3 regions of the Streptomyces sp. NPDC047974 genome follow, and region 1 is predicted to be linked to each of the others. Evidence: riboswitches for the same ligand, from Rfam matches in the RefSeq annotation. Region 1 holds a riboswitch; each other region holds the start of a gene.
The links. A riboswitch is a leader RNA that binds a small molecule or an ion and turns the genes downstream of it on or off. The one in region 1 is predicted to bind cobalamin.

Region 1 (4,124 bases):
CGCCGCGCCCCGCACCGCACCCAGGGCCAGCCGCACGTCCGCCACCGTGCCCCGGCAGATCGCGGACGGGCTCACCGAGCCCTGCGCCTCCCACGCGACCTGCCGCGTCGCCTCGAACTCCTGCCCGCACACGGAGGGGAAGCCGGCCGCGAACACCACGTGCCGGGGCCCGTCCGCCCCGAACACCGCGCCTTGCTCGCGGGCCAGCCGGACCCGGAAACCGGCACTCATCAAGGTCTTGGCCTGCGCACCGTCCCGCGCGGACTCCTCGAACAGCACGACCCGGCCGGCCCTGGCCGACTCCCTCACCACATCCACCGACGACAACGCCCCAACCCCCGCCTGGCACTCACGTATTGCGCTCCGTCACGATCTGCTCACGCGGATCCTAGGACACACACGGGTGGACGAGGTCGGTGTTCGACGCACGACGCCGATGTCAGCCCCTCCGTGCCGATTCGCCGAGTGGGTGGCTCCGTTCGTGCACTCATCGGAGGCGGTGCGGGTGGCCAGCTCGCCGCATCGGCCTCGACGACGCCGCGACCCATGAGGAGGGCTCGATCATCCTGACCTCGAAGGAAGAGCCGCTTGGCCGCGCCAGAGATCCGCGTCGCGAGGGTCGGTGAGCCGTCCGATCGGACGCTGAGCACCTGCCTGGAAGGCGCGAGGCAGTGGGGTCTCCTCACGCCTGATCGCCGCCCTCGGGGGATCGAGGGACGTGTCGGCCGTGACCACGAGTGCCGCAATCCGCGATTCCCCAGGTGGTCTTCCCGAGCCAGGTTGTACTCTCCCCGGATGACCGCGACCTTCGACGAGACCGTCCGCGCCCGTCTGCAGGCCCCCAACATCTGGTACGTCGGCACGGTGTTCGCCGACGGGGCTCCGCAGGTCAGCCCGATGTGGGTGGATCTGGAGGGGGAGGGCGAGCTGATGTTCAACACGTCGGTGGGCCGGGTGAAGGAGGAGAACCTGCGCCGCGACCCCCGCGTCTACCTCTCGCACGCGGACGCCACCGATCCCTTCGACCGGGTGCAGATCAACGGCGTGGTGTCCCGCTTCATCGAGGGCGAGGAAGCGCGCGAGCGGATGGACCGGCTGGCCCGCAAGTACCTCGGCGGCGAGCGCTACGAGTGGCTCATGCCGGGGGAACGGCGAGTCGCGGTCATCGTCCGCCCGGTCAAGGTGCGGCACGTCGTCGGGGTGGAGCGCTTCCGGCCCGGCGGCCCGGTCCCCGCTCCCTGACCGACACGCTCACCGCACACCGGTAGCCACCGCAGCGGGCGGGAGGACGCAGCCCTGTCGGCGGTGACCGGAGCGGCGGGCCGTTCCCGCGGGCGCGGCGAACAGAAGCCGATCCAGAGGACCTTGCCCAAGGGGGACGCGTCCACCCCCACCACGTCGGGGGGCGCCGCCTGACCTGGCCGCCGCATCAGCAGGGGTGTTCCGGAGCGGGGCGGCAGAGGGCGGAGCACCGGGGCGGTCGGCGTTCGCTCACGAGGGGCGTGCGGCCGAGTTCGCACGCCCTTTTGACGCGGGCGCGGTGGATCGTAGGATCAACAGGTCATCACCGCGACGGGAGACAGGAAGCCGGTGCGATTCCGGCACGGTCCCGCCACTGTGACCGGGGAGTGCACCCTTCGGCATGCCACTGCGCCGTGCGTGGGAAGGCAAGGGGAGCGTCGATCCGGGAGTCAGGACACTGGCCTGTCGCGGGCCCGATCCGAGGAGCGCGGACTCCCCAGGAGGCTTCACTTGTACGACCGTTCTCTGCTGTTCACCCCTGCCCGCCGACGCCGTGCCCTGCGCGCCGCGGCCACGGCCGTCGCCCTGTCGGCGGCTCTGCTGACCGCCGGCTGCGGCGCGTCGCAGGACGCGGCCCAGGACACGAAGGCCACGTCCCCGTCGGGCGGAGGCTTTCCCGTCACCATCGACAACTGCGGTGTGAAGACCACGTACGACAAGGCGCCCGCCCGCGTCGTCACCATCCACCAGCATCCGGCGGAGCTCATGCTCGCCCTGGGGCTGAAGGACCGCATGGTCGGCACCGCCTTCCCCGACTCCGCCGTCCTGCCCGAACTACGGAAGGACTACGAGTCGATCCCCGAACTGGCGGAGAGGGAGCCGTCCTTCGAGACCGTCCTGGACGCCGAACCGGACCTCGTGTACGGCGGCTACGGCAGCGCCTTCGACGAGAAGGCGGGCCGCTCCCGCAAGGCGTTCCGGGACGCGGGCGTCGACACCCACCTGAACCGCGAGTACTGCGGGAAGAAGCGGGTGACGATGGAGGACACGTACGAGGAGATCCGTACCGTCGGCGCGATCTTCGGCGTGTCCGACCGCGCGGACAAGCTGGTCTCCGACCTCCGGGCGCGGGTCGCGAAGGCCTCCACCGCCGTCGAGGGCGAGCCCCCGGTGCCCGTCTTCGTGTACGACAGCGGTGACAAGGCCGCCTTCACCGCGGGCGGCAAGAGCCTCGGCACCGAACTGATCCGGCTGGCCGGTGGCACGAACGTCTTCGCCGACCTCGACGACGTCTTCGGCGACGTCTCCTGGGAGCAGGTCGTCGAACGCCGGCCGGAGGTCGTCGCGATCTACGACTACGCGGGCGCCGGAAGCGTCGAGCAGAAGAAGGAGTTCCTGCTCGCCCAGCCCGCTCTGAAGGACGTGCCCGCCATCAGGAACAAGCGGTTCGTCGTCCTGCCGTTGACCGCCACCCTCGTCGGCGTGCGGTCCGCGTACGCGGTGGACGATCTGGCCCGTGGCATCCGGCCCGAGAGCTTCCGGTGACGGCCCCGGTCACCGACGCCGCCCCCGGGCGGGCCGTGCGACCGGGGAAACGGGACGACGGGCGGGCCGGGCCCGCCCGGTCGGCCCGTCTCTCCGTCGTCCTCGTGGTCCTGGCCGTCCTGCTGGTGGCCTCCGCCATGGCGGGCCTGGCGATCGGCTCGGTCCACGTGCCGCCCGGCCAGGTGTGGGGCATCGTGACGCACGCGCTGGGCGCCGACTGGGTGGAACAGGACTGGTCGCGGGCGCGCGAGACCATCGTGCTGGACGTCCGCGCGCCCCGCGTCCTGCTCGGCGCCGTGGCCGGCGCCGGACTCGCGGTCGTGGGCACGGCCCTGCAGGCCCTGATCCGCAACCCGCTCGCCGAGCCCTACCTGCTCGGGGTCTCCTCCGGGGCGTCCCTGGGCGCCGTGGTGGTGATCGTGTTCGGGGTCACCCTGTTCGGGCCGGTGTCGCTGTCGGTCGCCGCGTTCGCGGGCGCGCTCGGCGCGCTGCTGCTCGTCTACGCCACGGCCCGCACCGGCGGCAGGATCACCTCGGCACGGCTGGTCCTGTCCGGCGTGGCCATCGCCGCGGTGCTCACCGCCGTACTGGACCTGCTGCTGCTCACCACCGACCGGGGCAACGAGGCCCGCGCGGTCCTCGCCTGGACCCTCGGCGGCCTCGGCGGCGTCGGCTGGGGGACGTTGTGGCTGCCCGGCGCCGCCCTGCTGCTGGGGATCTCCGTCCTCCTCGTGCAGGCGCGCCATCTGAACCTGCTGCTCGCCGGCGAGGAGGCGGCGACCACGATGGGCCTGGACGTGGCCCGCTTCCGCGCCCGCATGTTCGTCCTGCTGTCCCTCGTCACCGGCGTCCTCGTCGCGGCGTGCGGACCGATCGGCTTCGTCGGCCTGATGCTGCCGCACATCGTCCGCCTCGCCGTAGGCGGCGACCACCGCCGCGTCCTGCCGACCGCGGCGCTCGGCGGAGCGGTCTTCCTCGTCTGGGCCGACATCGCCGCGCGCGTCGTCGCCGCGCCGGCGGAGATCCCCGTCGGTGTGCTCACGGCCTTGTGCGGCGGACCGTTCTTCCTGTGGCTGATGCGCCGCGACGCCCGCGGGACCACCGAACGGGGAAGGGCATGACCGCCACCGAACTCGTCGTCGACGGCGTCACCCTGACCGCCGGTGCCCGCCGCCTCGTCGAGGACGTCTCGCTGACCGCACGACCCGGCGAGGTCGTCGGCCTCGTCGGCCCCAACGGCAGCGGCAAGTCCAGCCTGCTGCGCGCCGTCTACCGCGTCCTGCGACCCGCCGCGGGCCGGATCGGTGTCGACGGCGCCGACGCCTGGTCGCTGCCCG
Region 2 (4,124 bases), on a different contig from region 1:
CGTCCTTGGACTCGGCGGCGCCGATGAAGCCGACGGGGATGCCGAGGACGGCGGCCGGCTTCGGCGCGCCGTTCGCGATCATCTCCAGGAGGTGGAAGAGGGCGGTGGGGGCGTTGCCGATGGCGACGACGGAGCCTTCGAGGCGGTCCCGCCACAGTTCGAGGGCGGCGGCCGAGCGGGTGGTGCCGAGCTCGGCGGCGAGCGCGGGCACGGCCGGGTCGGAGAGCGCGCACAGCACCTCGTTGTCGGCGGGCAGCCGCTTGCGGGTGACGCCGGAGGCGACCATCTGCGCGTCGCAGAGGATGGGGGCGCCCGCCCGGAGCGCGGCGCGGGCGCTCGCGACGACCCCGGGGGAGTACGCGACGTCCCGGACGAGGTCCGTCATGCCGCAGGCGTGGATCATGCGGACGACGACCGTGGCGAGGTCGTCGGGCAGCCCGCCGAGGTCGGCCTCGGCGCGGATCGTGGCGAAGGAGCGGCGGTAGATCTCGGCGCCGTCCTTCTCGTACTCGTACATCCTCAGCTCTCCATCGGTGTCGTACGGGCCGCCGCGACGGCCTCGGCCAGGGCGGTACGGGGGACGGGGACGCCGTCCAGCAGATACGTGTCGGGGCCGAGGGCGGTGACCTCGATCCGGGTGCCGTGCGGATGTCCGCAGCGGCGCGCGCAGCCGGAGTAGTGCACGGGCAGCGGCCCGCCGGGCGCGCGCGCCGCGTCCGCCCGCACGTCGGCGAGGGACTTGGCGCAGCCGGGCGTGCCGGTGCAGGCGGTGACGCCGGTGCGGGGGTCGGCCGGGCCGGTGACCAGGCCGTGCGCGGCGAGGGCGGGGAGCAGGTCCGGGGCCGGGCCCGCCACGACGACCCCGCGCCAGGGGGTGAGCCGCACCTCGTCCGCGCCCGCGCCGAGCGCCCGCAGCTGCCCGGCGGTCAGCCGGCCGAGGGGGGCGAGGACGTGCAGGGCGTGGTCGCCGAGCGGACCGGGTGCGGGCGGGAGGGCCGCCGGGGGAGGGGCGAAGGAGGGCACGGGCTCCGCGGTGATCGCCGCGCGGGCCAGGGCGCGGGCCCAGTCCGGGAGGTGCGCGCCGGGCAGCTCGCGCGGGCGCCACGCCCCGGTGCCGGCGGCCTCGGCGGCGTCGAGGAAGGCGAGGGCGCAGGCCAGGGCGGCGCGGACGGCGGTTCCGGCTGTTCCGGCGGCGGACCCGGCTGCTGCCGCGTGCCCGGCTCCGCCGGCTCCGGCGCCCGGCAGGCGGAAGGTTTCGGTGCCCGCCGTCAGGAACGCGGCGCCGTCCGGTGCTGCGATCAAGGTCACATCGCCGCCGAGGCCCGCGACGTCGCCGCGGCCGTCGTCGAGGGCGAAGAGGAAGCGGCCGGAGAGGGCCGCCGCGCGGGGCTCCGCGCAGAGCGCGGCGTCCAGGGCGCGGGCCCACAACTGCACGTCGGCGTGGCCGAGTCCGTCGAGGCCGGCGGCCGGGGAGGCCACGATGTTGCGGACCCGCTCGTGGGTGGGGGAGGGCAGCAGGCCCGCGTCGGCGAGGAGCGCGGCGAGACCGGCGCCGCAGCCGTCGCGCAGGCCGCGCAGCTCGGCGTTGCCGCGCGAGGTGACGGAGAGGCTGCCGTCGCCCAGCGACTCCGCCGCGTCGGCCAGGACCATGACCTGACGTGACGTCAAGCGTCCGGCGGGCAGGCGGAGTCGGGCGAGGAGCCCGTCGGCGGCGGCGTGCAGCCGGAGCGCCCCGGGGCACGCGTCGCCACGGTCCCTTGTCGGCGCTTCGCCCGGTTCGGGCGAGGGGGGCGGGGTCGGCGGCATGGCGGCGAGCATACCCACGGGGAACCGGGCGGCCACCGAGTGTGATCCGGCCGACTCTCGGGCCCCCTCCGGCCCGCCGACGCCACGCCTTACTATGCAGATCGGCATGGGGTCCCAGGGCCCCGGGGAGGAAGCCCGGTGAGAATCCGGCGCGGTCCCGCCACTGTGAGCCCGTACCGGCCATCGGTACGGGTGAGTCAGGAACTCCCCGCCGACCCACGACCACCCGGGGCGCGGACAACCCCGAGGAAGGCCTGAGCCTCGCCATGCTCCTGCTGCTGTCGCACTCCGACACCGACCTGCTCAGCGCCCGTGCGGCCGGGGGGCCGGTGGAGTACCGCTTCGCCAACCCCTCCCGTCTCCCGCTCGGCGACCTCGAAGGCCTCCTCGACGGCGCCGAGCTCGTCGTCGTCCGCCTCCTCGGCGGCGTCCGCTCCTGGCAGGAGGGGCTCGACGCGATCCTCGCCACCGGGAAGCCGGTCGTCGTCCTCAGCGGCGAACAGGCCCCCGACGCCCAGCTGATGGGTGCCTCCACGGTGCCGGTCGGCGTCGCCACCGAGGCGCACGCCTACCTCGCGCACGGCGGCCCCGCCAACCTGGAGCAGCTGGCCCGCTTCCTCTCCGACACCGTCCTCCTCACCGGCCACGGCTTCGAGGCCCCGGCGGCCGCCCCCACCTGGGGCCCGCTGGAGCGCACCGCCCGCGTCACCGAGGGCCCGACGGTCGCCGTGCTCTACTACCGCGCCCACCACATGAGCGGGAACACCGCCTTCGTCGGCGCCCTCTGCGAAGCGATCGAGGACGCCGGGGCCCGCGCGCTCCCGCTGTACGTGGCCTCGCTGCGGGCCCCCGAGGAGGAGCTGCTCGCCGAGCTCCGCGGCGCCGACGCCATCGTCACCACCGTCCTCGCCGCCGGCGGCACCAAGCCGGCCGCGGCGCAGGCCGGCGGCGACGAGGAGGCGTGGGACGCGGGCGCGCTCGCCGCGCTCGACGTGCCCGTCCTCCAAGCGCTGTGCCTGACCGGCTCGCGGGCGAACTGGGAGGAGAACGACGAGGGCCTGTCGCCGCTGGACGCGGCCAGCCAGGTCGCCGTCCCCGAGTTCGACGGCCGGCTCATCACCGTCCCGTTCTCCTTCAAGGAGATCGACGCCGACGGCCTGCCCGCGTACGTCGCCGACGCCGAGCGCGCCGCCCGCGTCGCCGGCATCGCCGTCCGCCACGCCCGTCTCCGGCACATCCCGAACCCGGAGAAGCGGCTGGCCCTCGTCCTCTCCGCGTACCCGACCAAGCACTCCCGCATCGGCAACGCCGTCGGCCTCGCCACCCCCGCCTCCGCCGTCGCCCTGCTGCGCCGGCTGATCGAGGAGGGGTACGACTTCGGGCCCGAGGCCGACCTCCCGGGCCTGGTCTCCGGCGACGGCGACGAGCTGATCCACGCCCTCATCGAGGCCGGCGGCCACGACCAGGACTGGCTCACCGAGGAGCAGCTGGCGAAGAACCCGGTCCGCATCCCGGCCGCCGACTACAAGCGCTGGTACGCCGAACTCCCGGCCGAGCTGCGCGAGCAGGTCGAGGAGCACTGGGGCCCCGCGCCCGGCGAGATGTTCCTCGACCGGTCCCGGAACCCGGAGGGCGACATCGTCCTCGCCGCCCTGCGCCGCGGGAACCTGCTGGTCCTCATCCAGCCGCCGCGCGGCTTCGGCGAGAACCCGATCGCGATCTACCACGACCCCGACCTGCCGCCCTCCCACCACTACCTGGCCGCCTACCGCTGGATCGCGGCCCGCGCGGAGGACGGCGGCTTCGGCGCCGACGCGATGGTCCACCTCGGCAAGCACGGCAACCTGGAGTGGCTGCCGGGCAAGAACGCCGGCCTGTCCGCCGCCTGCGGCCCGGACGCGGCCCTCGGCGACCTGCCGCTGGTCTACCCGTTCCTCGTCAACGACCCGGGCGAGGGCACCCAGGCCAAGCGCCGCGTCCACGCCACCCTCGTCGACCACCTCGTGCCGCCGATGGCCCGCGCCGACTCGTACGGCGACATCGCGCGCCTGGAGCAGCTCCTCGACGAGTACGCGCAGATCTCCTCCATGGACCCGGCGAAGCTGCCGGCGATCCGCGCCCAGATCTGGACCCTCATCCAGGCCGCCAAGCTCGACCACGACCTCGGGCTCCAGGAGCGCCCGGAGGACGACGGCTTCGACGACTTCCTGCTGCACGTCGACGGCTGGCTGTGCGAGGTCAAGGACGCCCAGATCCGTGACGGCCTGCACGTCCTCGGCGGCGCGCCCACCGGCCCGGAGCGGGTCAACCTGGTCCTC
Region 3 (4,124 bases), on a different contig from region 1:
TGGATGTCCCAGACGCCGGGACCGGCCTCGCGCGGATAGCCGTGGGCGGCGAGCTCGTGGGCGACCCGCATGTGGGAGCGGGCGGCCTCCAGGCTGATGACGTCGGCGTCGAGGTCGTCGATGGCCTGGACGATGTCGCCGAACTCGGCGTAGCACATGTGGGTGTGGACCTGGGTGTCCGGCCGCACGCCGCCGGTGCTGAGGCGGAACGCCGCCGTGGCCCAGGCGAGGTAGTCCGGGTGGTCGGCGCGGCGCAGAGGCAGGGTCTCGCGCAGCGCGGGTTCGTCGACCTGGATCACCGACGTCCCGGCGGCCTCCAGGTCGTCCACCTCGTCGCGCAGGGCGAGGGCCACCTGACGGGCGGTGTCGGCGAGGGGCTGGTCGTCGCGGACGAAGGACCAGGCGAGCATGGTGACCGGGCCGGTGAGCATGCCCTTGACCGGCTTGCCGGTGAGGGACTGGGCGTACGTGGTCCAGCGCACCGTCATCGGCGCCGGGCGGGACACGTCGCCGGCGAGGATCGGCGGGCGGACGTAGCGGGTGCCGTACGACTGGACCCAGCCGTGCCGCGTGGCGAGGTAGCCGTCGAGCCGCTCGGCGAAGTACTGCACCATGTCGTTGCGTTCGGGCTCGCCGTGCACCAGCACGTCGAGCCCGGTCTTCTCCTGGAAGGAGATCACGTCCCGGATCTCCGCCCGGATGCGCTCCTCGTAGCCGGCGGCGTCGATGCGTCCGGCGCGCAGGTCGGCGCGGGCGGCGCGCAGTTCGGCGGTCTGCGGGAAGGAGCCGATGGTGGTGGTCGGCAGCAGGGGCAGGTCGAGGTGGGCCCGCTGGGCGGCGGCCCGCTCCGCGTACGGCTGGGGACGGCGGGCGTCCGCCTCGGTGACGGCCTCGGCGCGGGCGCGCACGGCCGGGTCGCGGGTGATCGGCGAGTTGGCGCGGGACGCGAGGGCGGCGCGGTTGGCCGCCAGCTCGCCGGTGATCGCGTCGGTGCCCCGGGCCAGGCCCGTGGCGAGCGTCGTGATCTCGCAGGTCTTCTGCTTCGCGAAGGCCAGCCAGCGCCGGATCTGCGGGTCGACGTCCTTCTCGGCCGCCGCGTCGAGCGGTACGTGGAGCAGGGAGCACGAGGCGGCGACGTCGACCTGGCCGGCGAGTCCGAGGAGGGTGCCCAGGGTGGTGAGGGACCGGTGCAGGTCGTTGATCCAGATGTTGCGGCCGTCGACCACGCCGGCGACCAGCCGCTTGCCGGGGAGGCCGCCCGCGGCGGCCAGCGCGTCGAGGTTGGCGGCGGCCGGGCCGGTGAAGTCCAGTGCGAGCCCGTCGACCGGTGCCTTGGCGAGCACGGGCAGGGCGTCGCCGAGCCGGTCGAAGTAGGAGGCGACGAGCAGCCTGGGCCGGTCGGTGAGGGTGCCGAGGTCGCGATAGGCGCGGGCGGCGGCGTCGAGTTCGGCGGGGGTGCGGTCCTGGACCAGGGCGGGCTCGTCGAGCTGGACCCACTCGGCGCCGGCGGCCCTCAGATCGGCGAGGACCTCGGCGTAGACGGGCAGCAGGCGGTCCAGGAGGGTCAGGGGCTCGAAGTCCGCCGCCACACCGGGGGCCGGCTTGGCCAGCAGCAGGTACGTGACCGGACCGACCAGCACGGGGCGGGCCGTCAGCCCGAGGGCGAGGGCCTCCTTCAGCTCGGTGACCTGCTTCGCCGAGTCCGCCGCGAAGACCGTGTCGGGGCCCAACTCCGGCACGAGGTAGTGGTAGTTCGTGTCGAACCACTTGGTCATCTCCAGCGGGGCGACGTCCTGCGTGCCGCGGGCCATCGCGAAGTAGCCGGCGAGGGCGTCGGCGTGGACGGCCTCCCGGTGGCGCGCGGGGACGGCGCCGACCATGAGCGTGGTGTCGAGGACGTGGTCGTAGTACGAGAAGTCACCGGTGGGCACTTCGTGGATGCCGGCTCCGGCCAGCTGCCGCCAGTGCGCACTCCTGAGCTCGGCGGCGGTGGCGCGGAGGGCGTCGGCGGTGACCCGGCCCTTCCAGTAGCCCTCGATCGCCTTCTTGAGTTCGCGGTTCCGTCCCTGGCGGGGGTAGCCGTACACGGTGGCCCGTGCTGCCGCGACTGCGGACTTCGTGGTCACGGAGATCTCCTTCGCGAGATGAATCCCTGAGATCCGGGGACCGGACGAGGACGCGAAGGGGCGACGGACCGGACGGTACGCGGGTGCGGCATGGCACGGTCGCCCGTCCGATATGTGCGCCGACCCGCCCTCGAGGTCACCGGATGGCCGCGCGCGGAACGGTCCGCGTGCGGGCAACGGGCAGGTCTTCGGACTCGCGGGCACGCCCTCCTCGTGGAGGACACCTACTGGCCGTCGCTTCCCAGACCCGGTATGTCGGGTCCAGTGCGTATGACGGCGGTCGTTCCCGCTCACCGCTGCGGGGCAGTCCCGGATTCCCACCGGGTTCCCTCTTGCGACGCGCCCGCATGGCGTGCGGGGCGAACCAGCTGCACGGGCCACCCTACGGGTCCGCCCCACCGGCCGTCGGCGGATGTCCGACCCGTGGGACGTGACATGAGCCACCCGCCGGCGCCCGGGCGGCACCGCGGGCCCGACCCGACGGACCGCTGTCTGCCGTCGGTGAACACGCCCCCGAACGGGCGCAACGGTCATTACCGTCAAGCCACATGACGACGGTCACCACGCGCACGGTCGCCTACCCGGCCGACGACCTGACGATGATCGGACACCTCGCGCTCCCGGCCGGCGCCGGGCGCCGGCCCGCGGTCCTGATCGGACCCGAGGGGGTGGGGCTCGGCGACGTCGAGCGCCGCCGGGCCGAGGCCCTGGCCGAGCTGGGGTACGTGGCGCTGGCCTTCGACCTCCACGGTGGACGCTATCTGGGCGATCCGGAGGAGATGCTGGCCCGGTGCATGCCGCTGCTCGCCGACCCCGACCGGATGCGGGGAATCGGTCACGCCGCGCTCGACGTGCTGCGTGCCGAACCACGGACGGACCCCGACCGGATCGCCGCCGTCGGCTACGGCACGGGCGGCGCGGTCGCCCTCGAACTCGGCCGTGACGGCGTCGACCTGCGCGCGATCGGGACGGTCAACGGACTGATCACGGGCCGGCCGGGCGAGGCGGCCCGCATTCGCTGCCCGGTATGGGCCGGGGTCGGCTCGGAAGACCCGATCATGCCGCCCGCCCAACGGGACGCGTTCGCCGCGGAGATGGAGGCCGCGGGCGTCGACTGGCGCCTCGTGGTCTACGGAGGGGCCCTGCACGCCTTCCACCACCCGCCGGTCGACCACACCGTGCGTCCCGGCGTCGGCTATCACCCGCGGCACGCACAGCGGGCCTGGAGTGACATCGTCGCCCTGCTCGCCGAGTGCCTGCCCGTCCGGCCGGACGCTCCGTAGTCTCCCGGCGTGCCCGACGACCGGGCGTCCTCGAAGGGGCGACTGCGCGCCGCCGTCGTGGCGGGGCCCGGGTGTCCGGAGCCGTGGGCGCCCGGGGGGCGAGGGCCTACGCGTCGCCCTGGTCCGCGAAGCCGGTCCGCCAGGACGGCCGGGCGGGAGCCCAACCGAGACCGCGGGCCCGGGTGTTGAGCGCCCCTCGGGCCCAGGGCGTCCGGCCCGCGGTCCGTTCCGGCGCGGGCACCCCCAGTGCCCGCGCGAGCAGCGGCAGCCAGGCGTGCGCGGGGGCCGGCTCGTCGTCCACGACGTTGTACGTGCCGGAGGGCCAGGACAGGGCTCGTACGGCGGCGTCCGCCGCGTCCGCGACGTGCACGAAGGAGCTCACCGACGCGTCGGCGGCCGTGCTGCCCAGGAAGCGGGCCCCGGTGTCCCCGGCGAGGGCGGCCGCCACCGCGCCGCCGGGCGCGTACCAGGTGCCCGGACCGTAGAGGATCCCGTACCGCAGGACGACGGCCGTCGGGAGTTCGGCCACCGTGGCCTCCAGCGCCCGCACTCCGGCGACGATCCGGGCCCGGGGCTGCTCCCGCGTCGCGTCGAGCGGTACGGACTCGTCGGCGGGCGCGTCGCCGGGCGCGTACGCCCAGCTGATCGACTGCGCGACGACGCGGCCGACGCCCGCCGCCCGGGCCGCGTCCACGAGGTTGCGTGTCCCCTCGAC

Region 2: it holds a riboswitch for cobalamin, as region 1 does, so the genes downstream of both, cobN (cobaltochelatase subunit CobN) here and AB0E19_RS00310 (ABC transporter substrate-binding protein) in region 1, are expected to answer to the same signal.
Region 3: it holds a riboswitch for cobalamin, as region 1 does, so the genes downstream of both, metE (5-methyltetrahydropteroyltriglutamate--homocysteine S-methyltransferase) here and AB0E19_RS00310 (ABC transporter substrate-binding protein) in region 1, are expected to answer to the same signal.

What each region holds. Positions count from the first base shown of each region.
Region 1 is NZ_JBEZNU010000001.1:62,683-66,806, forward strand. Features, by position in the region: gene AB0E19_RS00300 (2-isopropylmalate synthase) at 1-309, opposite strand, end outside; gene AB0E19_RS00305 (TIGR03618 family F420-dependent PPOX class oxidoreductase) at 796-1,242, shown strand; cobalamin riboswitch at 1,542-1,723, shown strand; gene AB0E19_RS00310 (ABC transporter substrate-binding protein) at 1,771-2,787, shown strand; gene AB0E19_RS00315 (iron ABC transporter permease) at 2,823-3,908, shown strand; gene AB0E19_RS00320 (ABC transporter ATP-binding protein) at 3,905-4,124, shown strand, end outside.
Region 2 is NZ_JBEZNU010000022.1:89,468-93,591, reverse strand. Features, by position in the region: gene AB0E19_RS27465 (precorrin-8X methylmutase) at 1-517, opposite strand, end outside; gene AB0E19_RS27460 (cobalamin biosynthesis protein CobG) at 520-1,818, opposite strand; cobalamin riboswitch at 1,898-2,033, shown strand; gene cobN (cobaltochelatase subunit CobN) at 2,073-4,124, shown strand, end outside.
Region 3 is NZ_JBEZNU010000016.1:145,249-149,372, forward strand. Features, by position in the region: gene metE (5-methyltetrahydropteroyltriglutamate--homocysteine S-methyltransferase) at 1-2,126, opposite strand, end outside; cobalamin riboswitch at 2,309-2,460, opposite strand; gene AB0E19_RS23340 (dienelactone hydrolase family protein) at 2,675-3,409, shown strand; gene AB0E19_RS23345 (NAD(P)-dependent oxidoreductase) at 3,516-4,124, opposite strand, start outside.